Regions from separate parts of the Dechloromonas sp. ARDL1 genome, predicted to be linked through region 3. Evidence: predicted binding sites of a transcription regulator. Region 3 holds the regulator's gene; each other region holds the start of a gene.

Region 1 (7,638 bases), 500 kb from region 3:
TTGCGCAGCGCGATCAGCGCCTGCGAACGGATGTGCGCGGCGTGTTCGCCAAACCAAGAGGCCGTGCCGAAACCGGCCGTCGACCCGCAATACGGACGGGCAAGTGTTTCGGCAAAGACCTGCAATTCTTCGCTGACCGCAGCGAACTCCGGCAAATCCTCGATGCCTTCCGGCTTGTCCCACAGGCGAAGCGCGACGTGCGGCACCGAGAAGTCGTCACGCAGATGGAAGTTCAGCAGATGGATAACCGCCTGAAAGGTTTCGGCAGCCACCAGCGCCACCGCCAGCCGATGCACCTTTTCGCTGATTGCATCGTTTTCCTCGCCGAAGGCAATCAATTCCGCGAGCTTGCTCTCGGTGGCCCGGTTTTTCTCGCGCAGCGTCAGCATCTGGCGCTCAGCCAGCGACACCGCCCGGCCGCCATGCGGATGCGGCACGAAAATCTGTGCCATCAGGTCGGCGTATTGCTCAAAAAAGCCGGGATTGTTCTTCAGATAGTCCGCGATTTCCTCGGGGAACATGGCGCTCATAATTCGATTTCTCCAGTGAATACGGTAACCGCCGGGCCGGTCATCAGGACAGGACGCCCCGGGCCGCCCCAAGCGATGGTCAGGTCGCCCCCGCGCGTCGTTACCCTAACCGGTGAATCGAGCAGGCCACGGCGGATGCCGGCGACGGCTGCGGCACAGGCACCGGTGCCGCAAGCCAGGGTTTCGCCCGAGCCACGCTCATAGACGCGCAGCTTGATGGTGTGGCGGTCGACGATCTGCATGAAGCCGGCGTTAACCCGCTTGGGAAAACGTTGGTGGCGTTCGATCAGCGGCCCGTGCCGCTCGACCGGGTGCGTCTCGACGTTATCGACGACCTGCACTGCGTGCGGATTGCCCATAGAGACGACACTGGTTTCCAGCGTTTCGTCGGCGACATCGAGCAAGTGGATGATCACGTCGTCGTCAGCCATGAACGGGATGTCGGCTGGCAGGAAGCGCGGCTCGCCCATGTCGACGGTGACGTTGCCGTCGGCCTCCAGGCGCGGCTCGATGATGCCCTTGAGCGTCTCGACACGGATCTGCCGCTTCTCGGTCAGGCCTTGCTCATGGACGAAACGCACGAAACAACGCGCGCCGTTGCCGCACTGCTCGACTTCACCACCATCGGCATTGAAGATGCGATAGCGGAAATCGATACCCTCCTGCCCGGCCTTTTCGACCAGCAGGATCTGGTCGCAGCCGACGCCGAAGTGGCGGTCGGCTAGATAAACCAGTTGTTCCGGGCTCAGGGAAACCGATTGGCGCACGCCGTCGAGGACAACGAAATCGTTGCCCAGGCCGTGCATCTTGGAGAATTTGAGTTTCACGTGCGGCTCCGCTGAATGACTCGGAAAATCATAGCAGAGACAGCACGTTGCCCCAAATTCTTAAAGTTTCTTCTCCATCACGTAATCGTCCATCACGTAGCCGTGACCGATGTCGTCGACCATGACTTCGCGAACAGCGAAACCGTACTTCTTGTACGAATCGATGGCATTCACGTTGCGCTTGTTCACCTGCAGGATGACGCAGGGGTAACCGGCTTTCCTGGCCCGCTCGGCAACGTGGGCGATCAGTTGCCCGCCGACGCCGCGCCGCTGCACGTCCGGATGGATGTAGAGCTTGTCGAGCTTGAACTCGCCCTTATAGATTTCGCTGAAGGCAAAACCGACGCGGCGCCCTTCGTGGAAAGCCTGGTCGAGCCATTTGTGCAGGTCCTCCAGATCATCGTACAAACGCTCGTGCCCATAGCGCTGCTCGAGCATGAAGTCGATCTGCTCCTGGGTGATGATGCCGGGATAGGTCGCCTGCCAGATTTCACGGGCCAGCGCCGCAATCGCCGGCACATCGGGCGGCGTCACGGAGCGGATTTCGACATTCAGGTTGCTGTTCATTTATAAAACCTCTGTTCTCCGGGTGGCCGGGTCTTGAAGCGCTTGTGCAACCAGAAATACTGCTCCGGCATGCGCAGTACCTGGCTTTCGATAAACTGGTTCATATATTCAGTGTCGGCCTCGACGCTGGCGCCGGGAAAGCTCTCCCAAGGCGGCATGACTTCGATATCGTAGCCATCGGGAGATTGTCGGCAAATCACCGGTACCACGCGGGCCCCGGTCAACCGCACCAGGCGGGACAGCGCCGGGATGGTCGCCGCCTGGACCCCGAAGAAGGGCACGAAAATCGACTCCTTCGGGCCGAAATCCATGTCCGGCAGGTAATAGAAGGGATGTCCGTCCTTCATGGCCTTGACGATCTTGCGCATGCCGTCCTGGCGCGACAACAGTACCGCCTTGTTGAAACGCATCCGTCCATCATAAAGCAGCTTGTTGAGCACGGGATTCTTCTGCATCGAAAATACACTGCAGCCCACTACGTGCATCGACACCACCGTCCCGCCGGCATCGAGGCCGACAAAGTGTGGTGTCAACATGATGATCGGGCGCCCCCCAGGATCTGTGAGATGCTCAACACCATGAATCCGGATGATGCGTTCCAGCCGCTCCTTTGAGGCCCACCAGCCCAGCGTGCGGTCGAGCACGGCCTGCGCGAAGGCGACGAAATGCCGGCGGGCAATATCTTCGCGTTCCGCTTCCGTTTTATCCGGAAAACACAGGCGCAGATTGGTTAGCGCTACCTTGCGCCGCTCGCGCCCGACGGCGTAGAGCAGACGCCCCAGCCCAGCGCCCAACGCTCGCAGGACGGGGAGCGGCAGCCAGTGCAGCAACCACAGAAAGGCGACGAGGATGTAGGTAAGAAAGATTTTCAAGAATCACTCCGCTGGCGGCGCTTCAGCACCCCCCGGTCGTTTGTAGCGGTTGTAGCCCCACAGGTACTGCTTCGGGCACTGGCGAATCAGCGCTTCGATCTCATGATTGATCTGCTGCGCCCGCTCAATAGTCGAACCAGCCAGGGGGCTGGTTGGCTGCGAAAAATGAATGCGGAAACCGCGTCCGCCCGGCAAGCGCTCTCCCCAGGTAAGCAGGGAAACGGCATCTGTCTCCGTCAGGCGGGCGGCCAGCGTCATGGTGTAGGCGTAACGACCGAAAAATTTCAACCATACGCCCTCGCCGGTCTTTGGCGCCTGATCGGGCAGCATGCCGACCATCTGCCCCTTCTTCAGGGCCTTGATCAGTGCCCGCACGCCAGACAGGTCGGCCGGTGCCAGGTGCAGGTGCTCGCGCTTGCGGCCCATCAGGATCAAGTCGTTTGCAGCAGCCGACTTGGGCTCGCGATACAGCACGGTGATATCGCCAAAGGACGAAAGATACTGGGCGGTGATTTCGAAGCAGCCGAGGTGCGGGGTCAGGAAAACAATACCCTTGCCGGCCTGGCGCGCCGCCTCGACCAATTCCCAGCCGACCACCTCGGCAACCAGCGGCACGGCCTCGTCGAGTGGGCGCATCCAGATGCGCGACAACTCAACCATCTGCTTGCCGGTTTCGGCTGCCACGGCACCGCGTAACGATGGATCAATGCCGGCCTGTGCCAGGTTTTCCTGCAAATGCCGACGATAGGTTGGCGACAGCCAATAGATCAGCCGGCCGAGCAGCCCGCCAAGGGTATGCAACACGCACAACGGGAGCTGGGAAAGGAGGCGAAAAAGGAAAACCATGAGGCCCCGGGGGTTGATTCCCCCTGAGAAAAGGTTACCATTATCCAATCGCCGAGTTAAACAGACAACTTGCGGGGCGATTCACAAATTCTGCTAAAGCGTCGCCTGCTCGTGGTCCAAAGCTGGTAACGCCGGATCAAAGGACCACTGGAGCGCTTCATGAGCGATTACCTCTTCACCTCGGAATCTGTCGGCGAAGGCCATCCCGACAAGGTTGCCGACCAGATTTCCGACGCCATCCTCGACGCCATCCTGTCGCAGGACAAGCATTCCCGCGTTGCTGCCGAAACCCTGTGCAACACCGGCTTGGTCGTCCTGGCCGGCGAGATCACCACGTCCGCCAACGTCGATTACATCCAGGTTGCCCGCGACACCATCAAGCGCATCGGCTACGACAACACGGAATACGGCATCGATTACAAGGGTTGCGCCGTGCTCGTCGCCTACGACAAGCAGAGCCCGGACATCGCCCAGGGCGTCAACGCCGCCTACGACGACAACCTCGGCCAAGGCGCTGGCGACCAGGGCCTGATGTTCGGCTACGCCTGTGATGAAACCCCGTCGCTGATGCCGCTGCCGATCTACCTGTCGCACCGCATGGTCGAACGCCAGGCCATGCTGCGCAAGGATGGCCGCCTGCCGTGGGCGCGCCCGGACGCCAAGTCGCAGGTCACCATCCGCTACGTCGACGGCAAGCCGCACGCGATCGATACCGTCGTGCTGTCCACCCAGCATTCGCCGGACATCAGCCTGGAAGACCTGCGCGAAGCCACCATCGAGCAGATCATCAAGCCGGTGCTGCCGAAGGAACTGATCAAGGGCGACATCAAGTATCTGGTTAACCCGACCGGCCGCTTCGTCGTCGGCGGTCCGCAAGGCGACTGCGGCCTGACCGGCCGCAAAATCATCGTCGACACCTACGGCGGGGCCGCCCCGCACGGCGGCGGCGCCTTCTCTGGCAAGGATCCGTCCAAGGTCGACCGTTCCGCCGCCTACGCCACCCGCTACGTCGCCAAGAATATCGTTGCCGCCGGCCTCGCCTCGCGCTGCCTGGTTCAGGTTTCCTACGCCATCGGCGTCGCCGAGCCGACCTCGATCATGGTCGAGACCTACGGCACCGGCAAGGTCAGCAACGAAACCCTGACCGCGCTGGTCCGCAAGCACTTTGATCTGCGCCCGAAGGGCATCGTCAACATGCTCGACCTGCTCCGCCCGATCTACCAGAAGACCGCTGCGTACGGCCACTTTGGCCGCGACGAGCCGGAATTCACCTGGGAGGCAACTGATCGCGCCAATTTGCTCCGTTCGGATGCCGGTCTGTAAGGCAACAGCTTTGTGAAGTTTTGCAAGAAGGGGGCCTACCAGGCTCCCTTTTTCGTTAAGATCATCAGATATGTTGAAGAAAATCCCTGTCGAACGATTGGTTCTGGGCATGCACCTGCAGGCCTTTTGCGGCGCTTGGCTGGACCACCCATTCTGGCGAACGAAGTTCGTCCTGACCGATCCCAACGACCTGATCCTCATTGCAGAAAGCCCGATCAAGGAGGTCTGGATCGACGTCGCGAAAGGTATCGATATTGACGTCGACACTGGCGAACCGGCACAGGAAGTTGTCAGCGCCGAGGTTATTCCGGTCGAGCAACCTGTCGTTCAGGAAAAAGCTTCATTCAACGACGAAATCAAGCGTGCATCGAGAATTGTCGCCAAGGGCAAGGAGGCCGTCGTTTCGATGTTCCACGAAGCCCGCATGGGCAAGGCCATCGAAGCTGAAGCAGTCGCACCGTTAGTTGAGGAAATCTCGAATTCGGTAATGCGCAATCCGGGCGCCCTGATCAGCCTCGCCCGGTTGAAAACAGCCGACGACTATACCTTCATGCACTCGGTCGCCGTCTGCGCCCTGATGATCGCGTTGGGCCGCCAACTAGACCTCGACGAACTGCAAATACGCGAGGCAGGCATGGCTGGCCTACTGCACGATCTTGGCAAGGCGATGATTCCGCTCGAGATCCTCAACAAGCCGGGCAAGCTGACCGACGACGAATTCGATCTGGTCAAAACCCACCCCGAGGAAGGCTACAAACTACTCCTCGAAGGCCAAGGGGTCAGCGACATCACCAAGGATGTATGCCTGCATCACCACGAAAAAATCGATGGTAGCGGCTACCCGAAAGGGCTGAATGGCGAAACGATGAGCCTGTTCGCCAAGATGGGGGCCGTCTGCGACGTATACGACGCAGTTACCTCCAACCGACCCTACAAGGCAGGCTGGGATCCGGCCGAATCGATCAAGCGGATGGCCGAGTGGAAAGGGCATTTCGACCCGCTCGTTTTCCAGGCCTTCGTCAAGAGCCTGGGTATTTATCCGATCGGCTCGCTGGTCAAGTTGGCATCCGGAAAACTGGGGGTCGTCATCGAGCAAGGCGAACAGTCGCTGCTCAAGCCCAAGGTCAAGGTTTTCTTCTCGACCAAGTCACAGGCCTATATCAAGCCTGAAGTCATCGACTTGGCACGCAGCGCCGAAAAAATTGCCGGACGCGAAGATGCCGCCAAGTGGGGCATCAAGGATATCGACCAATACTGGGCCGGCGACAAAGGCTGAAACTCAGCCAAAAAACGGTTTATAATCCGAAACCTACCGAGGGGCGCTGCAGGAGCGCGGTGATCACATCGCTCCCAGGCTCGGTTTAAAACGGCGCTCACTGATCAACCCTGCCGGGCGCAGGGGGCCGCCGGTGAGCATCAACGCCGTTATTCCCCTCCCCGTCACAGTTACCGAGGAGCTTACTGTGGCCGAATTCAAAGACTACGTCATCGCTGACATCAACCTTGCCGACTGGGGCCGCAAGGAAATCAACATCGCCGAAGGCGAAATGCCGGGCCTGATGGCCATTCGCGAAGAATTCGCGAAGACCCAGCCGCTCAAGGGCGCGCGTATCACCGGTTCGCTGCACATGACCATCCAGACCGCCGTGCTGATCGAGACGCTGACCGCACTCGGCGCCGAAGTCCGCTGGGCCTCGTGCAACATTTTCTCGACCCAGGACCACGCAGCCGCCGCCATCGCCGCGCAGAACATCCCGGTCTTCGCCGTCAAGGGCGAAACCCTGGTCGATTACTGGGACTACACCCACCGCATCTTCGAATGGCCAAATGAAAACGGCGCGGCGGTCTACTCGAACATGATCCTCGACGACGGCGGCGATGCCACCCTGCTGCTGCACCTCGGCGCCCGTGCCGAGAAGGATCTGTCGGTTATCTCCAAGCCAGGCTCCGAAGAGGAAACCATCCTCTTCGCCGCCATCAAGGCCAAGCTGGCCGTCGATCCGACCTGGTACTCCGTGCGCCTGGCCCAGATCAAGGGCGTCACCGAGGAAACCACCACCGGCGTGCATCGCCTGTACCAGATGCATCAGCGCGGCGAGCTGAAGTTCCCGGGCATCAACGTCAATGACTCGGTGACCAAGTCCAAGTTCGACAACCTCTACGGCTGCCGCGAGTCGCTGGTCGACGGTATCAAGCGCGCCACCGACGTCATGGTCGCCGGCAAGATTGCCGTCATCTGCGGCTACGGCGATGTGGGCAAAGGCTCGGCCCAGGCCATGCGCGCCCTGTCCGCCCAAGTGTGGGTCACCGAAATCGACCCGATCTGCGCCCTGCAGGCCGCCATGGAAGGCTATCGCGTCGTCACCATGGAATACGCCGCCGACAAGGCCGACATCTTCGTCACCACGACCGGCAACTTCCACGTCATCACCCATGACCACATGGTGAAGATGAAGAACAACGCCATCGTCTGCAACATCGGCCACTTCGATAACGAAATCGACGTCGCCTCGCTGGAAAAGTACCAGTGGGAAGAGATCAAGCCGCAGGTCGACCACGTCATCTTCCCGGATGGTCGTCGCATCATCCTGCTGGCCAAAGGTCGCCTGGTGAACCTCGGCTGCGGCACGGGCCATCCGTCCTACGTGATGTCGTCCTCCTTCGCCAACCAGA
Region 2 (7,638 bases), 1.7 Mb from region 3:
CATCGTCAGTGCCGAAGGGACGATCCTGACCAATGCCCACGTTGTCGAGGATGCCGACGAAGTGACCGTCAAGCTCAGCGACAAACGCGAGTTCAAGGCCAAGGTGCTGGGTGCCGACAAGTCCAGCGACGTGGCCGTGCTGAAGATCGATGCCAAGGGGCTGCCGGTCGTTCGCATCGGTGCGTCGGCGCCGACTCAGGTCGGCGAATGGGTGCTGGCCATCGGTTCGCCGTTCGGCTTCGAGAGCAGCGCCAGTGCCGGCATTGTCTCGGCCAAGTCGCGCTCGCTGCCGGACGGCAGCTATGTCCCGTTCATCCAGACCGACGTCGCGGTCAATCCGGGCAACTCGGGCGGCCCGCTGTTCAACATGAACGGCGAGGTGATTGGCATCAACTCGCAGATTTATTCGCGCAGCGGCGGTTACCAGGGTTTGTCCTTTGCCATTCCGATCGAGGTGGCGATGAACGTCGAGCGGCAGATCGTGACGACCGGCAAGGTTCAGCGCGGCAAGCTGGGCGTCAGCATCCAGGAGGTAAATCAGGCTCTGGCCGATACCTTCGGGCTAGCCAAGCCGGCTGGCGGCCTGGTCTCTTCCGTGGAAAAAGGCGGGCCGGCGGCCAAGGCCGGAATCGAGCCTGGCGATGTGATCATTGGCATCGACGGCAAGGCGGTGAATTCAGCCGGTGAACTGCCGGCGGCCGTGGCGCTGAAAAATCCGGGCGAATCGACCCGTCTGCAAATCTGGCGCAAGGGCCGGTCGCAGGATATCGAGGTCAAGGTCGGCAGCTTCAACGACGAGAAAGTCGCAGCGGTGGAAACGCCGAGCATGGACAAGGGGCGCCTGGGTGTCGCCGTCCGGCCGCTGACGCCGGAGGAAAAGCGCCAGGCCGACGTAAGCGCCGGACTGCTCGTCGAACAGGCCGGCGGCTCGGCCGCCAAGGCCGGCATCCAGCCGGGCGACATCATCCTGTCGGTGAACGGTCAAACGGTGAGCACCGCCGACCAGTTGCGCAGCGCCATTGCCAATGCCGGCAAGAAGGCGGCGATCCTGGTTGAACGGGACGAATCGCGCATCTTCGTACCGGTCGATCTTGGCTGATGGCTGTTTTTTAGCGCCGCCGCGCGCTCAATTGGCGTTCTTCTTCAGCCGGTATTGCAACTGCGGCCGGGTGATGCCCAGGGTGCGGGCGGCACCCGCCAGATTGCCGTCGGCGCGTTTGACGGCCTCGTCGATCAGGCGGGTTTCAAGGTCCTCGAAGGCAGTGCCGCTATCGAGAATGGCGTCGATCAGGGCCGAGGAGGGGCAGGGTTCCTTGGGCTGCTCCAGGCTGCCGGCCTGGGTGATCTGCGCCTCGCTGAAGTCGCTGTCGGCGACGTTGGCGAACAGGTGCTCGCGTTCGATCCAGCCGCCGTTGGGGGCGAGGATGAGGCCGCGCTCGATCATGTTTTCCAGTTCGCGCACATTGCCTGGCCACTGGTAGTGCTTGATCGCCTGCATCGCCTTGTCGCTGACGCCGAGCAGCTTCTTTTCGTAGAGCGTGCAGAAACGGGCGAGCATGGCTTCGATGAGCAGCGGGATGTCGGCGATGCGTTCGCGTAGCGGTGGAATCTGGATGGGGTAGACGCTGAGCCGGTAATAGAGGTCGGAGCGGAAGCGCCCGGCCTTGACCGCGGCCTGCAGGTCGACGTTGGTGGCGGCGACGAGGCGGATGTTCAGCTTGCGTACCCTGTCGTCGCCGAGGCGCTCGATCTCCCCCTCCTGCAGCACGCGCAGCAGCTTGGCCTGGGCGGCGAGCGGGAGTTCGCCGATTTCGTCGAGGAACAGGGTGCCGCCGTCAGCGCGCTCGAACTTGCCCATGCGCGAAGTCTGGGCGCCGGTAAAGGCGCCTTTCTCGACACCGAACAGCTCGGATTCGATCAGGTCGTTGGGCATGGCCGCGCAATTGACGGCGACGAACGGCCCTTGCTTGCGGTTGCTCATCTGGTGCAGGGTGCGCGCGAAACGCTCCTTGCCGACGCCGGTTTCGCCGAGCAGCAGCACGGTGACCTGGGTGCCCGAGGCGCGGGTGACGAGATCGTAGGCGTGCTGGAAACCCTTGGAATTGCCGACCAGTTGCGGCGTCTGCGTCTGCTGTGAAATGGTGGTGCGCAGGTAGTCGACCTGGTGGCGCAGTTCCAGCAGGTGGTTGAGCATCGAATCCGACTCGAAGTAGCTGGCGTGCTGCTCGGCGTCGTCCCACTCTTCGAGCGGCTTGCCGACGATGCGGCAGTGGTTGTGCCCGCAGGCGACGCATTCGACCTCCTTGAACAGGATGAAGCGACCCATGAAGGCGGAGGTGTAGCCCGAGGCGTAGCCAATCTGGGACCAGCACACCGGTTCGTCTGACTGGCCCAGTTCGCGCAGGTGGATGTCCTGCTCCCAGGAGTTCTCCCACAGGAATTCGCCATAGAAGCTGCCGCTGTCGAAGTCGAGTTTCATCTCGATCGGCGTGACGCGGACGATGCCCTCCAGCATGTGCAGTTGCGGGCCGGTGAAGAAGGCATCGGGCATCGACTGATGGCCACGGATACGCTTGGCGAGTTCGGCATCGCAGACGCCGGCGGCCTAGCCCATGCGGGTCAGCAGGCGGCGGGCGTGTTCCTTGCCGACCGAGCCGACCAGTTCGCGGCGCAAGGCGCCGAGCGCCGAGGTATGCATCAGCACCATGCGATTCTCGGCCAGCCAGATCGTGCCGTCCTTTTCGCAAAACTTGACCAGATTGCGCAGGTCGTTCGATTCCGGGTAACGGATGGTTGTCATCTTGTCTCTCTGTCGCGAAGGCTCTCCGTCGCCGGAGGCTGTCCACTTGTGTTTTTGTACTGGTGCCTGCCGGCTACCCGAACCATTTTTGCTCCAGAAGTCGGCAATTTTCTCGAGATTATTCCACGGTTTTGTTTGTCGTGGTGGATTGCCCTCGCCACGAACAGGCGTGCAATCCCGATGTCATTGCTGTCGTCGCTGCAGGCGGCTCTCCTATTACCCGGCAGTCATTGAGGGGGGCGAAACCGGTGCGCGCGGAGTTGATCATTTGATTAATCAACTCGAAATTTATTCACCATAACGTAATGATGCGCTGCGGAAAAATGCCTGTCCGTTTTCCGTGATTTGAATAAAAACAGTCGGTTAGCTTACTGGCATGCTCCTTGATAAAGAGAGCTCCGCCAGCGATGGGCGCTGTGCAGCTTTCAGAGGACAGGCGATGAGTCAGCACGAGAAGCAAGGCAGTACGTTCGACGCGGGGCGGCGCTATGTCCGCATCTGCAGGCGTCGGCCGGATGGCTTCATCGAATTCGAGTTTTCGATCGGCGATCCGGAACTGGCTGTCGAGCTGATGCTGCCGGAGTCGGCTTTCCACGAGTTTTGCCTGGCCAACGAAGTCATCGTGCTCGATCCGGCAGCAGCCGATCAGGGCGACTGGGTTTCCCGGTTGAACGATGCCTCGCGCCAGGGTTTTGAAGACGCAGTCTGAACACACCATCCCGCCAGCGGGAACAACGAGAGGAGACAAGCATGCAGATCGATCTGCGCACCGTGGCCATCAAGCCCTTGCGCCACACCTTCGACCATCTGGTCGAGCGCTTCGGCGACAAGCCGGCCAGCCGCTATCAGGAGGGCAGCTACAACATTCAGCAGGAACACATCTTCCACTACCGTCCGACCTGGGATGCCGACCGCGTGCTGTTCGACAGGAAGCGCACCAAGATCCAGATGAAGGATTGGTACGCGCTGAAAGACCCGCGCCAGTACTACTACGGCGCCTACACCATTGCCCGCGCCCGGCAGCAGGAGGCCGCCGAGTCGAGCTTCGAGATGATCGAGGATCGCGGCCTGGCCGAGCTGATTCCCGCCGAGCTAAAGCAGATCGCCCTCGATGTGCTGGTGCCGATGCGCCATGTCGAGTGGGGCGGCAACATGGGCAATTCCTACATCACCGCCTACGGCTACGGCACGGTCATCACCCAGCCCTGCCTGTACCACGCCATGGACCATCTCGGCGTTGCGCAGTACCTGACCCGCATCGGCCTGGTGCTCGATGGTCCCGAAGCCCTGGATGCCGCCAAGGAAGCCTGGATGTCCGGCACGGCCTGGCAGCCGATGCGCCGCCATGTCGAAAACCTGCTCGTGCTGCAGGACTGGTTCGAGATCTTCGTTGCCCAGAATCTGGTCCTCGAAGGCCTGCTCAACCCGATGCTGTACGACTACCTGGATGCCGACTTCTCGGCCAAGGGCGGTACCGCCATCTCGATGATGACCCGCTTCATGGCCGAATGGTCGGCCGAAACCGCCAAGTGGATCGATGCCCAGATCAAGACGGTGGCAGCCGAGTCGCCCGAGAACAAGGAGCAGCTGAGCGCCTGGGTCAAGCACTACCGCTCGGCGACCCGCGAGGCGCTGGCGCCGATTGCCCAACGCGCCTTCGGCGACAAGGCCGACGACGTGCTGGCCGATCTCGTTTCCGAATTCAACGCCCGCTGCGCCAAGCTTGGCCTGGCGGTCTAGGAGCATCCATGTCTACCGTATTCATCGCCTTTCAAACCAACGAGGACACCCGTCCCATCGTCGAGTCCATCCTCGCCGACAACCCGCATGCCGTGCTCGACGAGCAGCCGGCCATGGTCAAGATCAATGCCGAGGGCCAGCTGGTCATCAAGCGCGAATCCATCGAGGAGCGCATCGGCCGCAGCTTCGACCTGCAGGAGTTGCAGATCAACCTGATCACCCTCTCCGGGAATATCGACGAAGACGACGACCAGTTCACGCTGGCCTGGAAAAACTGAGCAAGGAGACTCTCATGGACATGAAAGCCAACAAGAAAAAGCTGGGCCTCAAGGAAAAGTACGCCCACATGACGCGCGGCCTGGATTGGGAAACCACCTACCAGCCGATGGACAAGGTCTTCCCGCAGGCGACCTTCGAGGGCATCAAGATTCACGACTGGGAGAAGTGGGAAGACCCCTTCCGCCTGACCATGGATGCCTACTGGAAGTACCAGGCCGAGAAGGAGCGCAAGCTGTACGCCGTGCTCGATGCCTTCGCGCAGAACAACGGCCACCTCGGCATCACCGACGCGCGCTACCTGAATGCGGTCAAGCTGTTCCTGACCGGCATTTCGCCGCTCGAATACGTCGCGCACCGCGGTTTTGCCGCCGCCGGCCGCAACTTCCCCGGCGTCGGCCCGCGCGTCGCCTGCCTGATGCAGTCGATCGACGAGATCCGCCACGCCCAGACGCAGATCCACGCGCTGTCGAACTACAACAAGTTCTACGAAGGCTTCCACGCCGGCGCCGCCCACCAGATCGAACGCATCTGGTATCTCTCCGTGCCCAAGTCCTTCTTCGACGATGCCTTCTCGGCCGGCCCCTTCGAATGGATGATCGCCATCGGCTTCTCCTTCGAGTACGTGCTGACCAACCTGCTGTTCGTGCCCTTCATGTCGGGCGCCGCCTACAACGGCGACATGGCGACCGTGACCTTCGGTTTCTCGGCCCAGTCCGACGAGGCCCGCCACATGACCCTGGGCCTCGAGTGCATCAAGTTCATGCTCGAGCAGGACCCGGACAACCTGCCCATCGTCCAGAAGTGGATCGACAAGTGGGCCTGGCGCGGCATCCGCGTGCTGACCCTGGTCGGCATGATGATGGACTACATGCTGCCGAAGCGCGTGATGAGCTGGAAGGAAGCCTGGGAAATCTACTTCGAGCAGAACGGCGGCGCGTTGTTCAACGACCTGGCCAAGTACGGCATCAAGGTGCCGGACTGCATCGCCCAATGCACGGTCGACAAGGAGCACATCTCGCATCAGGCCTGGTGCACCTTCTACCAGTACGCCCACGCCTCGGCCTTCCACACCTGGCTGCCGAACGCCGAGGAAATGGACTGGCTGTCCGCCAAGTACCCGAACACTTTCGACAAGTACTACCGGCCGCGCTACGAGCAGTGGCGCGAAATGGCCGACAAGGGCGAGCGCTTCTACAACAACACCCTGCCCATGCTGTGCCAGGTCTGCCAGATTCCGATGGTATTCACCGAGCCGGACGACCCGACCAAGATCTGCTACCGCGAATCAGACTACCAGGGCGAGAAGTACCACACCTGTTCGGACGGCTGTAAGCACATCTTCGACGACGAGCCGGAGAAGTACATCCAGGCCTGGCTACCGGTGCACCAGATTTACCAAGGCAACTGCTGGCCGGAAGGGACCGATCCGACGGCCGAAGGCTTCGATCCGATGGCCAAGGTACTCGAGTGGTACCACATCGAAAACGGCAAGGACAACCTGGACTACGAAGGCTCGGGCGACCAGGCCAATTTCGCCGCCTGGCGCGGTGCAGCCACCCAGAACACCTGATCGATCCAAACCTGTGGCGGGCGCTTGCGCCCTCCTGACACGCATCAAGGAGACAAACATGGCTGTCAAAGCCCTCAGCGAATACAACTTCCCGGCCGCCGATACGCAGGACAAGTTTCACGGCAACCAGCTGCTCTATGTCGGCTGGGACGACCACCTGATGTTCTGCGCGCCGTTCGCCTACTGCCTGCCGCCGAGCACCCCGTTCTCGGAGCTGGTGGAGAAACACCTGCCGCATTCCTTCGGTCCGCACCCTGACTGGGCCAAGGTCGATGTCGCCAGGATCGTCTGGCTGAAATCGGGCAAGCCCTTCGTGCCCGATTTCAACAAGACGCTGGCCGAGCAGGGGCTGCGGCACAAGGATGTATTGCGCATGCAGACGCCCGGCCTCAACGGCAACGGTACCTGTTCCTGATTCGAGGGCGGCATGAGCTACGAACTGACCATCGAGCCCCTTGGCCAGACCATCGAAGTCGAGGATGGGCAGACCATCCTCGATGCCGCCCTGCGCGCCGGCATCTACCTGCCCCATGCCTGTTGCCACGGTCTGTGCGCAACCTGCAAGGTGCAGGTGACCGATGGCGAGATCGATCACGGCGAGGCATCGACCTTTGCCCTGATGGATTTCGAGCGCGAGGAAGGCAAATGCCTGGCCTGCTGTGCGCGTCTGGAGTCGGACGTGGTGATCGAAGCCGAGATCGAGGACGATCCCGATTCGCTGAACCTGGCGGTCGAGGATTACGAAGGCGAAGTGGTCGGGATCGAATCGCTGACGCCGACGATCAAGGGTATCTGGCTCAAGCTGGACCGGCCGATGCGCTTCCAGGCCGGCCAGTACGTCAATCTGGAAATCGATGCCCTGGGCGGCCAGTCGCGCGCCTTCTCGCTGGCCAATGCGCCGCAGACCGACGATGTCGTCGAGCTCAACGTGCGCATCGTGCCGGGCGGCCAGGTCACGACCTGGCTGCACGAGCAGCTGAAGGTCGGCGACCGGCTCAAGTTGAGCGGCCCGTACGGGCGTTTCTTCGTCAAGAAATCGGCCAACGTCCCGCTGATCTTCATGGCTGGCGGCTCAGGCCTGTCCAGCCCGAAATCGATGATCGAGGACCTGCTCAGTGAAGGCTGCGCACTGCCGATGACGCTCGTCTACGGCCAGCGCAGCCGCGCCGAGCTGTATTACGACGCCGAGTTCCGGGCGTTGGCCGCGCGCTATCCGAACTTCACCTACGTGCCTTCGCTCTCCGAGGAA
Region 3 (7,638 bases):
GGTTATCTTCATCAACCAGATCCGCATGAAGATCGGCGTCATGTTCGGTTCGCCGGAAACCACCACCGGCGGCAACGCGCTGAAGTTCTATGCTTCCGTCCGCCTCGACATCCGCCGCATCGGTTCGATCAAGAAGGGCGACGAGGTCATCGGTAGCGAAACCAAGGTCAAGGTTGTCAAAAACAAGGTTTCTCCTCCGTTCCGCGAAGCCATCTTCGACATCCTCTACGGCGAAGGTATTTCCCGCCAGGGCGAAGTCGTCGAAATGGGCGTCGCCCACAAGTTGGTCGACAAATCAGGTGCCTGGTACGCCTACAAGGGCGAGAAAATCGGCCAGGGCAAGGACAATGCCCGCGAATTCCTAAAGGCCAACCCGGAAATCGCCGCCGAAATCGAAGCCGGCATCCGCGAGGCCGCCAGCACCACCGTGATCAAGCCGACCAAAGCCAAGGCCGATGCCTGACCTGCGCGTGCGGGCCCTGCAACTACTCACCCGGCGCGATTACAGCCGGGCCGAGTTGAAGACCAAGCTCGCATCGCATGCCGAATCCGAGGAAGAACTCGACGCCGTGCTCGACACCCTGCAAAGCGAACGCCTGCTGTCCGATACCCGCTATGCCGCCCAGCGCGTCGTGGCGCGCGCCGGGCGTTACGGCAATGCGCGGCTGAAGCAGGAATTACGGCAGAAAGGCGTTGCTGACGAAGAAATCGCTGCCGCGCTTCCGGAGGGGGGCGATGAAACCGAACGCTGCCGCAGCGTCTGGCAGCGCAAGTTCAGGGAATTGCCGCAATCGCCGGAAGAGCGTGCCAAACAGCAGCGTTTCCTGCAATATCGCGGTTTTTCCAGCGAAGCCATCCGCCGCGTCCTGCGCGGTCTCGAGCAATGACCACGTCTGCCGCCAAACTGACCGCCAACAACCTGAAGAAGCGCTACAAGGCGAGGACCGTCGTCGAGGACGTTTCCTTCGAGGTCAAGTCGGGCGAGGTGGTCGGCCTGCTCGGTCCGAACGGCGCAGGCAAGACCACCTGTTTCTACATGATCGTCGGCCTGGTCGCGGCCGATGGCGGTGAAGTCCATATCGACGACAACCGCCTGACGCACCAGCCGATGCACAGCCGGGCGCGCCTCGGACTGTCGTATCTGCCGCAGGAAGCCTCGGTCTTCCGCAAGCTCAACGTCGAGGAAAACATCCGCGCCGTCCTCGAACTGCAGAAGCTGCCCGAAGCCGAACTGAACGACCGCCTGGAAGGCCTGCTCAAGGAGTTGCATGTCGACCACGTGCGCCACGTCAATGCGGCCGCCCTCTCCGGTGGTGAGCGGCGCCGCGTCGAAATCGCCCGGGCGCTGGCCACCAGCCCGCGCTTCATCCTGCTTGACGAACCGTTCGCCGGGGTCGATCCAATCGCCGTGCTGGAAATCCAGAAGATCATCCGCTTCCTGAAGGAGCGCGGCATTGGTGTGCTGATCACCGACCACAACGTCCGTGAGACCCTCGGCATCTGCGATCACGCCTACATCATCAATGCCGGTAATGTACTTGCTGCTGGACGGCCAGCTGAAATCGTGGAGAATGAAAGCGTGCGCAAGGTATATCTCGGCGAGCACTTCAAGCTCTGACCGAGCCGCACCAGACCCCAACCGATGAAGCCGGCACTCCAACTCAAACTATCCCAGCATCTGGCGCTGACCCCGCAGTTGCAGCAGTCGATCAAGCTGCTGCAGTTGTCGACCATCGAGATGCAGCAGGAAATCGAGCGCTACCTGCTCGAAAATCCCATGCTGGAACGCGAGGACGAGGGGCCGGAGTCGTTCGCCAACGCCCAGCAGTTTGATTCCCCGCGCAACGAGGAGTCGCGCAGCGAGAGCAGTGAAGAGCGCGAGCCGCGCGAGGACCGCGAAACCGAACCGCCGAGTTCGCCTTCCGAGGTCGATGACGACCGCTGGGCTTCCGATGCTGGCACTTTTACCGGAGCCGGCCGCGACGAAGACGATGACAGCGACAGCCAGGATATTCATGCTGCCAACGTCAGCCTGCGCGAGCATCTTGGCTGGCAACTCGGGATGACCCAGCTGAATGAGCGCGACCGCAGTCTGGTTCGCTTCCTGATCGAAGCGCTCGACGACGACGGCTACCTCTCGGCGTCCCTGCAGGAGCTGTGGGAAACCCTGCCGCCGGAATACGAGATCGAGCTCGAAGAGCTCGAAATCGCGCTGCGTCACATCCAGAACTTCGACCCGACCGGAATCGGTGCGCGCAATCTGCAGGAATGCTTGCGCCTGCAACTGAAGGCCTTGCCGGACGAGTACGATCGCAACGTGGCGCTGGTCATCGTCGAGAAACACCTTGAATTGCTGGCGGCCCGCGATTTCGCCAAGTTGCGTCGAGTCACCGGCTATGACGACGAGGATCTGAAGGCCGCCCAATCCCTGATCACCAGCCTGAACCCGCGTCCGGCTGCTGGCTATGCTCAGGTCGAGGCACGCTACATCACGCCTGACGTGATTGTGAAAAAGCTCAAGGGCAAGTGGACGGCCTACATCAACCCGGACGCCTATCCCCGTCTGCGCATCAACCGTTTGTATGCCGAGATTCTCGCCAAGCAGCGGCGCGGCAACGGCAACATGTCCACCCAGTTGCAGGAGGCTCGTTGGCTGATCAAGAACGTCCAGCAGCGCTTCGATACCATCCATCGCGTCACGCAGGCCATTGTCGACCGCCAGCGCCAGTTCTTCGAGCATGGCGAAGTCGCCATGCGGCCACTGGTCCTGCGTGAAATCGCCGACATCCTCGGCCTGCACGAATCGACGGTGTCGCGCGTGACCAGCCAGAAATACATGGCCACGCCGCGCGGCATTTTCGAACTGAAATACTTCTTCGGCAGCCATGTCGCCACCGATACCGGTGGGGCTTGTTCTGCCACGGCCATCCGGGCCTTGATCAAGCAATTGATCGGAGCCGAGGAAGGCAAGAAGCCCTTGTCGGATAGCCAATTATCCGAAATACTAGGCCAGCAGGGAATCGTAGTTGCCCGACGTACGGTAGCCAAATACCGCGAGTCGCTCAACATCCCACCGGTCAATTTACGCAAGACCCTGTAGAGAGAGGAGAAAAAAGTGAATCTGCAGATCAGTGGTCATCACATCGAAGTAACCCCCGCACTGCGCGAATACGTGGAAAACAAGCTGGATCCCGTGGTCCGTCACTTCGATAAAGTGACCGGCGTCAACGTGGTGCTGTCTGTCGAAAAGCTGAAGCAGAAGGCTGAAGTCACCGTGCACGTTCCGGGCAAGGACATGCATGTCGAAGAGTCCGGCGACGATCTCTATGCCGCCATCGATTCGATGTTCGACAAGCTTGACCGACAGGTCCAGAAGCACAAGCAAAAGGTCCAGGATCACCATCGCGGTGAAAAGCCCGGGCTGCATGCCGCCGAATAAGCGCCCAATGGCCGCAGCGTAAGCTGCGGCTTTGTTTTATCCACTCTTATGAACCCTCTCAACAATCTACTGAGTGCCGATCAGGTGCTGCTGAATCTCGAAGCCAGCAGCAAGAAACGCGTTTTCGAACAAGCCGGCATCCTGTTCGAAACCCGTCTGGGTCTGGCCCGCTCGACCATTTTTGACAGCCTGTTTGCCCGTGAAAAACTCGGTTCCACCGGTTTGGGTCAAGGCGTCGCCATTCCGCATGGGCGCATCAAGGGCCTCAAGCAGGCTGCCGGCGCATTCATGCGCCTGACAACACCGGTGCCCTTCGACTCTCCGGACGGCAGGCCGGTCGACCTGTTGTTTGTCCTGCTCGTTCCCGAGCAGGCGACCGAGCAGCACCTCCAGATCCTCTCGGAACTGGCCCAGCGTTTTTCGGACCGGGGATTCCGGGAGAAGCTGCAGACGGCCGCCGATTCGACCGCGGTTTTAGCGCTATTTCAGTCCTGAGTTCCAGTCGTGCGTCACGTCAGTCTGGTTCAGCTATACAAGGATAATCGGGAAAAGTTGCTGCTGAACTGGCATATTGGTCAGAACGCAGACCGTCGCATCGAAATCAAGGGCTCCAACAGCTACGGGGCCGATTTGGTTGGTCATATCAACATCATTCACCCAGAGCGTGTGCAGGTGCTTGGCCTGGCCGAGTATGACTGGGCGATGCACATTGGCGAGCGGCGTTTCGGCCAGATGTTTGTCGACCTGCTCAGTGCTCAGCCGCCAGCCGTCATTGTCGCCGATGGCCTGACGCCGCCGTCCCAAGTGGTGGAAACCTGTACCCAGACAGGTACGCCGTTGATCAACTCGCCCAAGCCCTGCTCGGCAGTCATCGACCTGCTGCGTATCTATCTATCGGCCCGCCTCGCCGACACCGTCAGCCTCCATGGCGTCTTCATGGATGTCCTGGGGATGGGCGTACTGATTACCGGCGATTCGGGGGTCGGCAAGTCGGAACTGGCACTCGAACTCATCTCCCGGGGGCATGGCTTGGTCGCCGACGATGTGGTCGAGATGGCACGAATTGCGCCGACCACCATCGAAGGCCGCTGCCCCGGCATGCTGCGGGATTTCCTCGAGGTGCGTGGGCTCGGGCTGCTCAATATCCGGACCATCTTCGGCGAAACCGCCTCGCGCCGGAAAATGAAGCTCAAGCTGATTGTTCATCTGCAAAAGACGGCTGCCGCAGCCGATGCGCCCCGTCTCCCCCTGGATGCCCAGACCCAGGAGGTGTTGGGGGTTCCGGTGCGCAAGGTCGTCATTCCCGTGGCGGCCGGTCGCAACCTGGCGGTCCTGCTCGAGGCGGCGGTACGCAACACCATCCTGCAATTGCGGGGCATCGATAGCCTGCAGGATTTCATGGATCGCCAGCAGCGCATGATGCTTGACGATGACGCATGAATCGCTGATAGTACGTCGGCGTTTTTGCACACTACGGGGGACATCCACCATGAAAAAACTGATCGCGCTGCTGCTTGTCGCGTTTTCCGCCAATGCCGTTTATGCCGCCGACGATTGTGCTGCCCGCGCAGCCGAAAAGAAGCTGGCTGGCGCTGCCAAGAACAGTTTCATGAAGAAATGCCAAGCCGACGCCGGGGCTCCCGCCGAAAACGCCGAGTGCGCCGCAAAGGCCAAGGAAAAGAAACTGGCCGGTGCCGCCAAGAACAGCTTCATGAAGAAATGCTCGGCTGACGCTGCCGCAAAGTAATCCGAACCGAGAAGAAATATATCCGACGTCGGCCGCCTTCAGGCGGCCGATTGCCGTTTACAGATGCTCGAAGTCGGCGAGGTCCGACTGTGGGTCGTTGGCGGAGCTGCCGAACCCGAATTTGCCTTTGCCGTCGAGTTGCATCTCATTGCGGCGAACCATGACTTCCTGGCGGCCGGACAAGGTCACGAAAGTGCCATTGGTACTGGTATCGATCAGGTAGAAGCCGTCGTTGCGGCGTTCGACGCGGGCATGTTGGCGCGAAGCCTTGCGGTCGTCGATGGTCAGTTTGCAGCCGAGGTCGCGGCCGATTGTGAGGACCGGGGTCTTTTCATCGACCAGAAAGGCCTTGCCGCGATAACGGATGCACAGGCGTTCGACTGGAAGACGGCTGACTTCGCCGAAAGTCGAGAGGGGTGATGAGGTTCCTTGGTAGCTGGGCCAGTGCACCTGAAAGAGCGATAGTTCGGTTCCGTTTTCGGCAACGGTGCCCAGCTTGGGCATGGGATCGACGGTGATGATCCCGGGTTGAGGCAGCTCCCCGACCAGCTCCGAACTACACAGGATCTGGTCGCGTCGGGCAATGCCGGCGATGCGTGCCGCCGTGCTGACAGCCGCCCCACTCAGCTTGCCCTCGCTTTCCTGCACGACCCCGCTGTGGAGACCGATACGGATAGTCAGCTTCAGGCCGGAAACCGGTGGCAGGTCGGCGATGCGTTGTTGCATGTCGATTGCAGCCTGGCAGGCCTCTTCGGCAGTCTCGAAGGCGGCCAGTAATTCGTCGCCGACAATCTGGACCGTCTTTCCCTTGTAGCCGTCGATGGAGCGCTTCATGCGCTTCAGGCAGCGCTCGACGGCATGCATGGCTTCCCGGTCGCCTAGTTTTTCGAAAAGCGCCGTACTGCCGGAAACGTCGGCGAACATGACCGTCAATCTGCGTTGCGTAGCGCTCATTGCTTAGCCAGGACCGGAAATGGAAATGGAAAAATTATCGAAAGCAGATTATATGCTGCTCTGCCCTCATTATGCATTATGCCTTTAGACTTATAGGGATGGTTCCACTGATAGGCATTTCGGGGCTATCGAAGGCGATATCGCCCTCGTCGACCGGGGTGTCGAGGGTCAGGCCATGGAAGTCGAAGAGGTCCAGATCGGCCAGGTGCGATGGAACAACATTCTGCATGGCGGTGAATACCGATTCGGTACGTCCCGGGTAGCGTTTATCCCATTCCTGCATCATTTCACGAATCTTCTGGCGCTGCAGATTGTCCTGAGAGCCACACAGGTTGCAGGGAATGATCGGAAACTCCATGCCACGGGCGAATTTGGCGATATCGACCTCGGCGCAATAGGCGAGCGGGCGGATCACGACATGGGCCTTGTCGTCGGTGACCAGCTTGGGGGGCATGGCTTTGATCTTGCCGCCGAACAGCAGGTTCAGGAAGAGCGTATGTACCATGTCGTCCCGGTGATGGCCGAGGGCGATCTTGTTGGCCCCCAACTCCTTCGCGGTACGGTAGATGATGCCCCGGCGCAGGCGGGAACAGAGCGAGCAGGTGGTCTTGCCTTCGGGAATCTTGTCCTTGACGATGGAGTAGGTGTCGGATTCGATGATGCGATAGTCGATGCCGATCGATTTGAAGTAATTCGGCAGGACATCGGCCGGAAAGCCGGGCTGTTTCTGATCGAGATTCATGGCGATCAGGCGGAACTTGACCGGGGCGCGCTGCTGCAGGGCCATCAGCATGGCGAGCAGGGTATAGGAATCCTTGCCGCCGGAAACGCAGACGAGCACGGTATCGCCGTCCTCGATCATGTTGTAGTCGATGATCGCCTTGCCGGTGCGACCTTCGAGGAACTTGCGGAGTTTTTGCAGGGTGTTGGAGCTGTTCATTGTGACTGACGGAGTGACCCGACCCGCGATTGCGAAAAGCCGCAAGTTTACTCTCTGGATAAGCTGTCGGACAGGTAATTTTCGATGTCTAATCAGACAGTTCGGGCATAGGCGGCAAGTTTTTGCTGGAATTCCCTGACCTTGATTGGCTTGGATAGGTAGTCGTCCATACCTGCGGTAATGCAGGCCTCCCTGTCGTCATGCATGGCGGCGGCGGTCATGGCAATGATCGGTGTCCGGGGCAGGCCCTGCGAGGTTTCGCGCGCCCGTATGTGTTGCGTGGCCTCGATGCCGCCCATGACCGGCATCTGCATATCCATCAGGATGACGTCGAAGCGGTGGTTGCTGAGAATATCCAGCGCCTCCTGGCCGTTTTGCGCCAGCGTGGCTTCGTGTCCCCATTTGGCGAGCAGTCCCAGGGCGAGTTTTTGGTTTGTGTGATGATCTTCAACCAGCAGGACTCGCAGTGATTGCTGGGATTCGCGCAGGGCGTGGCGGGTGAGCAGGGGATTACCCTCCGGCGGGAGCGCCGGGGCCGCGAACAGGCGTCCGAGGGTG
Region 4 (7,638 bases), 770 kb from region 3:
GTCGTTGTCGTCGACTGCCCCGAGAGCCTCCAGGTGGAACGGGTCATGGCGCGCAATGGCATGGCGCGCGAGGAGGTGTTGGCGATCATGGCGGCGCAGGCGACGCGTGCGCAACGGCTGGCGGCGGCGGATGATGTGGTGGTGAACGACGAGGGGCGCGACAGGATTGTTCGGCAAGTAGCCGAGCTGCATCAAAAATATCTCTTACTTTCCGCCGAAAAAGTTAAAGCTGGCTGTTGAGATTTGAGTGCAAATGGCTCAGAATAAACAAAATTTTCCGTCTTTCGGGCCGTCTTTCGCGTGATCACCTACGAATATCCCTTCAACGAGCGCATCCGCACCCTGCTGCGTCTTGAGGATTTGTTCGAGAAAGCCGCGTATTTCACGCAGGAAGAAGGTGCTTTGGAGCACCATGCGGCCTTGGTTTCGCTGTTCGAGATTCTCGAAGTCGCCGGCCGCGCCGACCTGAAGATGGACCTGATTCAGGAACTCGAGCGCCAGCGCCAGACGCTGCTCGCCTTCCGCAACAACCCCGATATTTCCGAAGAGGCCCTGTCCGGAGCGCTCTACGAAATCGAGCAGTCGTCGGCGGCCTTGCTTGGTATGCACGGCAAGATCGGCCAGTACCTGCGCGAGAACGACTGGCTGATGAGCATCAAGAGCCGCGCCGTGATTCCCGGCGGAGTCTGCGAATTCGACCTGCCGTCCTATCACTGGTGGCTGCACCGCCCGCTGGATACGCGTCGCGATGCGCTCGAAGCCTGGACCAGGCCGATGCTTCCCTTGCGCGACGCGGCGGCTATCGTGCTGCGCCTGTTGCGTTCCAGCGGCCGTCCGAAGAACTACACCGCGGCGCTCGGTCAGTTTCAGCTCAATCTGGGGGGCTCGGCGGCGCAGATGGTGCGCGTTTCCGTCGCTGCCGACGAGCAGGCGATTCCCGAAGTCAGTGCCAACAAGTATTTCCTGAATATCCGCTTCACCAAGCCGCCGGCCGGCGAAATCAAGGCCCGGGGCTGTGAGCGCGATGTCGCTTTCGACCTCACCTTCTGCAATCTCTGATGGCTGCGCGCAAGGTCCGCTGTCCGCAATGCGGTGAGGATGCGCTGTGGGCGCCCGAGAATCCGTGGCGGCCGTTCTGTTCCGAACGTTGCAAGCAGATCGATCTTGGCTGCTGGGCCAGCGACTCCTATCGCATCGAGAGCAAGGCCGGAGACGACGGCCTGCCCGACCTCGATCTTCCGGATACGCCGCTTCGCTGATTTGCCGCGTAGCCCACAGCGGGCCGGCGCAGCCCGTTTCTCAAGCTTACCATCCACGCATCAAGGCAATGCCGTGCGCGCCGTTGTCTTGTGCCTTTGGCAGCATTTCCGGGCGCATGCCGCCCAGGGCGAAGACCGGCAGGGTGTTGCCTGCCAGCAAGCGGCCGAACTCCGCCCAGCCGATGCCGTCGGCATCGGGGTGGGTCGGCGTCGGCAGGACCGGTCCGAGCAGGGCGTAGTCGAGGCCGAGTTCGCCGGCGCGGGCGATTTCCTCGGCCGTGTGGCAGGAGGCGCCGACCCAGGCAAAATCAGGGCGTTCGCTTAATCCGGCGAGACGGGCGGCCGAGAGGTGTAGCCCGTCGGCGCCGACGCGACGTGCGATGTCCTCGTCGTCGTTGATGACGACCAAGGCGCCATGGCTGCGTACCAGGCGGCTCACGGCTTCGGCGAACCACAGGCGTTGCGCCGTGGGCCAACCCTTGTCGCGGACCTGGACCAGGCGCAGGCCGCCGAGCAGGGCTTCTTCCAGGCGTTCGAGCTGGCGTTCCGTGCCCTCGATTTCGGCCATCGTGATAGCCATCGTCGTCGGCAGGGAAAGGGCTTTCAGGATCGGGTCGTTGGCTGGCAGGATGGGGGCGACGCTGGCCGGCCGACCGACGGGCAGCCAGTCGACAGCCGAATGCTCGAGCGGCGCCGTGATGCCAATCTCGCCGTCCCAGGCCGTGACGCGCCAGAAGTTGAGGCGGACGGTGGCGTGCGGATAGGTGAAGACCCGGGTCAGCCACGGCGAGCAGGCGGTCACGGTGATGCCCAGTTCTTCCTGCAGCTCGCGGATCAGCGCCTGACGCACCGTTTCGCCCGGCTCGACCTTGCCGCCGGGGAATTCCCAGTAGCCGGCGTAGACTTTGCCCTCCGGGCGCTGCGCCAGCAGGAATTCGCGGCCATCGGCGCGCAGCATGACGGCGGCGGCGACTTCGACGACGGGGCTCACTTGTTTTTCTTCCGTGCGGGTTTCTGGCGGCCGGCAAGATCCTTGGCGAATTGCCAGGCGACACGGCCCGAGCGCGAACCCCGAGCGAGCGCCCAGTTCAGCGCCTCGCGCTCGCTGGCCGCGATCACTTCCGGGGAAACGCCCAGTTCGCCTGCCCAGTGCTTGAAGACGGCGAGGTAGTCATCCTGGCTGAATGGGTAGAAGGAGATCCACAGGCCGAAGCGATCGGATAGGGAGACCTTCTCCTCGGTCGTGTCGCCGGGGCGGATTTCGTCGTTGACGGTATGCGTTTCGAGGTTTTCCGAAAAATACTCGGGCATCAGGTGGCGCCGGTTCGAGGTGGCGTAGATGAGCACGTTGTCCGGCGGCGCGGCGATGGAGCCGTCGAGAACCGACTTCAAGGCCTTGTACGAGGTTTCACCGGCCTCGAACGACAGGTCGTCGCAGAAGATGATGAATTTCTCCGGCCGGCCTTCGAGCAGGTCGAGAATGTCGGAGAGGTCGATCAGGTCTTCCTTGTCCACCTCGATCAGGCGAAGTCCTCGGTGTGAAAATTCGTTGAGCACGGCCTTGACCAGCGACGATTTGCCCGAGCCGCGCGAGCCGGTGAGCAGGACATTGTTGGCGCTGCGGCCGGCGACGAATTGACGGGTATTGGCGACGATGCGCTCTTTCTGGTCGTCGATCGTTTCCAGGTCATTCAGGCGGATCGGGTGCGGGTGGCGGACCGCATGCAGCCAGCCGCGATGCTGGCTCTTGCGCCAGCGGAAGGCGACGGCAGAGGCCCAGTCCGGAGCGGCCGGCGGCTGCGGGAGGGTGGCTTCGAGGCGGCCGAGCACGGCCTCGGCGCGGGCGAGCAGGCGTTCCAGATTCGGGGATTCGGTCATGGTGGCGGGTATACTTCGCGGCAAACCGAGAACTCTAGCTAAACCCATGAGAAAAATCCAAACTGCCGCCACTTTAATTTTGGCGCTCCTGGCCGCCTGCTCGACGACTCCGCCGACGCCGGCGCCGCTCGTCTGTCCGCCATGCCCGACCTGCGCCGCCTGTCCGGCTGTTGTGCCGCCTCCGCCGGTTGTCACGCCGACGCCGTTCGCCCGCACACTGACGGCTGCCGCCTGGAGCGATTTGCCGGGCTGGACGGAGGACGATGTCGGTGCGGCCTGGGCGCCGTTCCTGCAGAGCTGCCGTGGGGTGGCGAGCAAGCCGAACGGACCCGGCTGGAAACGTGTCTGCGATCTGGCACGGTCGGCCGATGGCAAGCCGGGTTTTCAGCCCCGCCGTTTCTTCGAGCAACATCTCAAACCCTACGCCGTTTCCAATGGCGATGGAGCCAACGGCCTGGTCACGGGCTACTACGAGCCGCTGCTGCGCGGTAGCCGCAACCGGGTCAAGGGATACGAACAGCCGGTTCGCGGTGTTCCCGACGACTTGCTCACCGTCGATCTCTCGGCCGTCTTCCCCGAGCTGAAGGACAAGCGGGTGCGTGGCCGCCTGGAGGGCAACAAGGTCGTGCCCTACTGGTCGCGTGCCGAAATCTCGGCCAGGGGGGACAAGGTACCGGGCAAAATCTTGCTCTACGTCGACGACGCGGTGGAACTCTTCTTCCTGCAGGTGCAGGGTTCGGGTCGGGTCCAGCTGGCCGACGGCGGCATGGTGCGTTTGAACTACGCCGACCAGAACGGGCATCCCTACCAGTCGATCGGCAAGACGCTGGTCGAGCGTGGCGAACTGAAGCTGGAAGAGGCGTCGATGCAGGGCATCCAGGCTTGGGCGCGGGCCAATCCGGCGCGTCTGGAGGGTTTGCTCAACGCCAACCCCAGCTATGTCTTCTTCCGCGAGGTGCCGAACAGCAACGATGGGCCGATCGGTGCTTTGGGCGTGCCCTTGACCGCCGAACGCAGCATTGCCATCGATCCGCGTTCCATTGCCCTCGGTTCGCCGGTTTTTCTGGCAACCACCCGACCGAATACGACGCAGCCGATGAATCGTCTGGTCATGGCGCAGGATACCGGCGGCGCCATCAAGGGCGCGGTGCGCGCCGATTTTTTCTGGGGATTCGGCAAGGAGGCCGGCGAACAAGCCGGCCGCATGAAGCAGAGCGGTCGCATGTGGGTGCTCTTGCCTGCTGAGCTTGCTCCGAAATGAGGCGCGGGCGCACCGATAACGAGCGGGGCGCCTGATATCTGCACCATTGTGGTGCTAATTGACCGTGAATGACTTTGGCAACGCACTGATTTGCAACATTTTTTGCGCACTGGAATGGTGCTTGCTTTTCCGTTTGCCATCTTTGCATTGGGGGTTCCATGGAAGCATATCAATCCGGTAGTAACGTGTTGTTTATCCTGCTCGGCGCCATCATGGTGCTGGCCATGCACGCGGGATTCGCCTTTCTCGAGGTGGGAACGGTGCGCAAGAAGAATCAGGTGAACGCGTTGGTCAAGATCCTGAGCGACTTCGGCGTGTCGACCATTGCCTACTTTTTCATCGGCTACAGCATCGCCTACGGCGTCAATTTCTTCTCCGGCGTCGAAACCCTGATGGAAAAGAACGGTTTCGAACTGACCAAGTTCTTCTTCCTGCTGACCTTCGCTGCCGCAATTCCCGCCATCATCTCCGGCGGCATCGCCGAGCGCGCCAAGTTCCACCCGCAGCTGATCGCCACCTTCATGCTGGTCGGCTTCGTCTATCCGTTCTTCGAAGGAATCGCCTGGAACCAGGCCTTCGGTGTGCAAGCCTGGCTGAAGGCGACCTTCGGCGAAGAGTTTCACGATTTCGCGGGTTCGGTGGTCGTGCATGCCATGGGGGGCTGGATCGCCCTGCCGGCCGTGCTCCTGCTCGGTGCGCGCTACGGCCGTTACAGCAAGGATGGCCGCATCTCGGCGCACCCGCCGTCCTCTATTCCCTTCCTGGCGCTTGGTGCCTGGATCCTGACCGTAGGCTGGTTCGGCTTCAATGTGATGAGCGCGCAGACGCTGGACAAGATTTCCGGCCTGGTCGCCCTGAATTCGCTGATGGCCATGGTGGGTGGCACGCTGGTCGCCTTGCTGGTGGGCAAGAACGACCCGGGCTTCCTGCATAACGGCCCGCTCGCTGGCCTGGTCGCCGTGTGCGCCGGCTCCGACCTGATGCACCCGATTGGGGCGCTGGTTGTTGGCGGCGTGGCCGGTGGTTTGTTCGTGGTCATGTTTACCCTGACACAGAACCGCTGGAAGATCGACGACGTTCTCGGCGTCTGGCCCTTGCATGGCCTTTGCGGCGCCTGGGGCGGCATCGCAGCCGGTATCTTCGGCACCAAGGCTTTCGGTGGTGCCGGCGGCATCGCCTTCATGCCGCAACTGATCATGACTGTCTTGGCCATCGTCGTTGCCCTGGTCGGTGGCGCCATCGTCTATGGCACTCTGAAGACTGTGCTCGGTCTGCGCCTGGATCAGGAGGAGGAATATCAGGGGGCCGACCTCAGCATACACAAGATCACGGCGACGCCGGAACGTGAACCGAACTGGTAAGTTGATTTGATTGGGAACAATAAAGTCTGTCGGGCGAGAATAAAGATTATCGGACAGTAGATGTATGAGGCCCGGCGCATGCCGGGCTTCGTCTTTTCTGGTCTTCTACAGTTCGGCCAGGCCGCTTGAGGCTCCTGTTGCGTAACGCAAGCAATGCATCGGGTTGCTGCCGGTGGCTGCGAATGTTGGAGGGCTATCTAGGTAGGTGGAGAACAGGGCAAACATAACCACCCGATAGTGGATCAGTTAAATGAGTACCGCGAACGTCCGGATTAGTCGATGTGCTGACTTCTGCGCTAGTTCAACCCAACGTCAGCAAGTGGCCGATAGCAGCAATCTCCCCCCTCTCGAAAGTGTTAACGCTCAATAAGGGCGGCCTCTTTTGCTGCAATCAACCGGGCTTCCCGCCAGCTTCCGTCATTGCAGTGTTGCCCGACCAGTGTTTGCGCCAGCCGGGCGACGGCGAGGGTGGCGGTGGAGGCGGGGATTTGGCGGGAGGCGCAGAGCATGACACGGCGGGTCAGGCTTTCCGGGGCGATGGGCACGGCGCGCAGTTCGCCGCGTTCCAGTTCGCGTTGCAGCGGCATCGGCGGCAGCAGGGTGTGGCCGAGGCCGGCGAGGAGGCTGGTGCGCAGGATGCTGATCGAGCTGATGTCGGCCACCACGTTGGGGGCGGCGAGGCCGGCTTGGTTGGCTGCGGTTTCGACGATGGGGCGGACGCCGTGGGGCGATGCGGGCAGTATCAGGGGCAAGCGCAGCGCGTCGCGCAGGCTGATTGGGCCGCGCGGTGCATCGGGGGCTTCAGCGGGTGAAATGAGCAGCAATGATTCTTCGAGTAGCGGCTGGCAGCGGAATTCGTCGAGCTGGCCGTCATCGAAGAGAACCGCCAGATGGATCAGCCCGGTGCGCAGCTGCGGGATCAGGTTGCCGGTCAGTTCCTCGGTCAGTTCCAGCTCGACGCGGGGCAGGGCGGTGCGCACGGCTTTGAGCAGCGGCAGGGCGAGCGCCTGTGAGACGCTGTGCGGGATGCCGAAGATGACCTTGCCGATGGTTTCGCCCTCGGCCTGAGTGATGCTGTTCCGGGCATCTTCGACCTGGCGCAGGATGGAGAGGGCATGTGGGTGAAAGGCTCTCCCAGCCGCTGTCAGTTCCACGCCGCGCGGCAGGCGGTGAAAGAGTGCCTGGCCGAGTTCATCTTCCAGTTGCGCCAACTGGTGGCTAAGCGCCGATTGTGCGACGTGGACCGCGCCGGCGGCCTTGGAAAAACTGCCTTGTTCGGCAATGGCGAGAAAGTAGCGGAGTTGGCGCAGTTCCATGGCAGAGCAAAGGGATGCTGAATTGCCAGTCTATCGTTTTTCGAGATGGTAGTATCGAAATTCTGAATTTTTCAGATGGCAATGGATGCGATCTAATAGCAACAACTGATCTGCACCGACGCTTTCGGCCACGAGCCGGGATGCTGTGGCCGAACCCGGCTCCGGTTGGTCCGGACAGGCGCTTCTTACCGGAAGTGCTGCCCCGGCAGGGGGGGAACAAGGGCAGGCCGGCATTGCTGGCCTGCCCTTTGCCTTTCGGGGGGGGGCGCCATGCTTCATGGAGTTAGCGCTTCTTAGTCGCCTTGAAGGCCGTACTTGCGAATCTTGTCGTGCAGCGTCGTTTTGGCGATGGCCAGGGCTTCGGCGGTACGTGCCAGGCTGCCGTGGCGGCGCAAGGCATCGGCGATCAGCGCGCGTTCGAAGGCTTCGACGGTCTCGGCCAGCGGACGCGGGGCGTCGCCGGCGGGTTGGCCGAAGGGTGGCGAGCCGGCTTCGATGCCGAGCACGCAGCGGTCGGCGACGTTGCGCAGTTCGCGCACGTTGCCCGGCCAGTGGTAGCCGAC

The links. Region 3 encodes sigma-54, which starts transcription at its own class of promoters, with help from an activator protein. Its sites were predicted from a motif close to TGGCACGCTTNCTGCTNA; they were not measured.
Region 1: a site for sigma-54 is predicted at 3,722-3,739, ahead of metK (methionine adenosyltransferase). Genes of this name have one in related genera too.
Region 2: a site for sigma-54 is predicted at 3,173-3,190, ahead of AB6Q56_RS11030 (phenol hydroxylase subunit). Genes of this name have one in related genera too.
Region 4: a site for sigma-54 is predicted at 4,509-4,526, ahead of AB6Q56_RS15495 (ammonium transporter). Genes of this name have one in related genera too.

Annotation. Positions count from the first base shown of each region.
Region 1 is NZ_CP168939.1:3,388,696-3,396,333, forward strand. Features, by position in the region: gene AB6Q56_RS16815 (DUF484 family protein) at 1-530, opposite strand, end outside; gene dapF (diaminopimelate epimerase) at 527-1,357, opposite strand; gene AB6Q56_RS16825 (GNAT family N-acetyltransferase) at 1,418-1,924, opposite strand; gene AB6Q56_RS16830 (lysophospholipid acyltransferase family protein) at 1,921-2,796, opposite strand; gene AB6Q56_RS16835 (lysophospholipid acyltransferase family protein) at 2,800-3,600, opposite strand; gene metK (methionine adenosyltransferase) at 3,802-4,965, shown strand; gene AB6Q56_RS16845 (HD-GYP domain-containing protein) at 5,036-6,241, shown strand; S-adenosyl-L-homocysteine riboswitch at 6,274-6,347, shown strand; gene ahcY (adenosylhomocysteinase) at 6,429-7,638, shown strand, end outside.
Region 2 is NZ_CP168939.1:2,238,427-2,246,064, reverse strand. Features, by position in the region: gene AB6Q56_RS11040 (DegQ family serine endoprotease) at 1-1,099, shown strand, start outside; partial or broken gene AB6Q56_RS11035 (sigma 54-interacting transcriptional regulator) at 1,127-2,800, opposite strand; gene AB6Q56_RS11030 (phenol hydroxylase subunit) at 3,240-3,509, shown strand; gene AB6Q56_RS11025 (aromatic/alkene monooxygenase hydroxylase subunit beta) at 3,551-4,540, shown strand; gene AB6Q56_RS11020 (MmoB/DmpM family protein) at 4,549-4,818, shown strand; gene AB6Q56_RS11015 (aromatic/alkene/methane monooxygenase hydroxylase/oxygenase subunit alpha) at 4,833-6,389, shown strand; gene AB6Q56_RS11010 (phenol hydroxylase subunit P4) at 6,448-6,804, shown strand; gene AB6Q56_RS11005 (NADH:ubiquinone reductase (Na(+)-transporting) subunit F) at 6,817-7,638, shown strand, end outside.
Region 3 is NZ_CP168939.1:3,890,669-3,898,306, forward strand. Features, by position in the region: gene recA (recombinase RecA) at 1-463, shown strand, start outside; gene recX (recombination regulator RecX) at 456-887, shown strand; gene lptB (LPS export ABC transporter ATP-binding protein) at 884-1,618, shown strand; gene AB6Q56_RS19250 (RNA polymerase factor sigma-54) at 1,643-3,100, shown strand; gene hpf (ribosome hibernation-promoting factor, HPF/YfiA family) at 3,116-3,439, shown strand; gene ptsN (PTS IIA-like nitrogen regulatory protein PtsN) at 3,488-3,934, shown strand; gene hprK (HPr(Ser) kinase/phosphatase) at 3,944-4,879, shown strand; gene AB6Q56_RS19270 (hypothetical protein) at 4,929-5,186, shown strand; gene AB6Q56_RS19275 (FHA domain-containing protein) at 5,244-6,140, opposite strand; gene ttcA (tRNA 2-thiocytidine(32) synthetase TtcA) at 6,217-7,080, opposite strand; gene AB6Q56_RS19285 (response regulator) at 7,173-7,638, opposite strand, start outside.
Region 4 is NZ_CP168939.1:3,120,511-3,128,148, reverse strand. Features, by position in the region: gene coaE (dephospho-CoA kinase) at 1-240, shown strand, start outside; gene zapD (cell division protein ZapD) at 301-1,059, shown strand; gene AB6Q56_RS15515 (DNA gyrase inhibitor YacG) at 1,059-1,259, shown strand; gene AB6Q56_RS15510 (Nudix family hydrolase) at 1,306-2,250, opposite strand; gene AB6Q56_RS15505 (ATP-binding protein) at 2,247-3,137, opposite strand; gene mltA (murein transglycosylase A) at 3,184-4,398, shown strand; gene AB6Q56_RS15495 (ammonium transporter) at 4,557-5,759, shown strand; gene AB6Q56_RS15490 (LysR family transcriptional regulator) at 6,116-7,075, opposite strand; gene AB6Q56_RS15485 (sigma-54-dependent transcriptional regulator) at 7,369-7,638, opposite strand, start outside.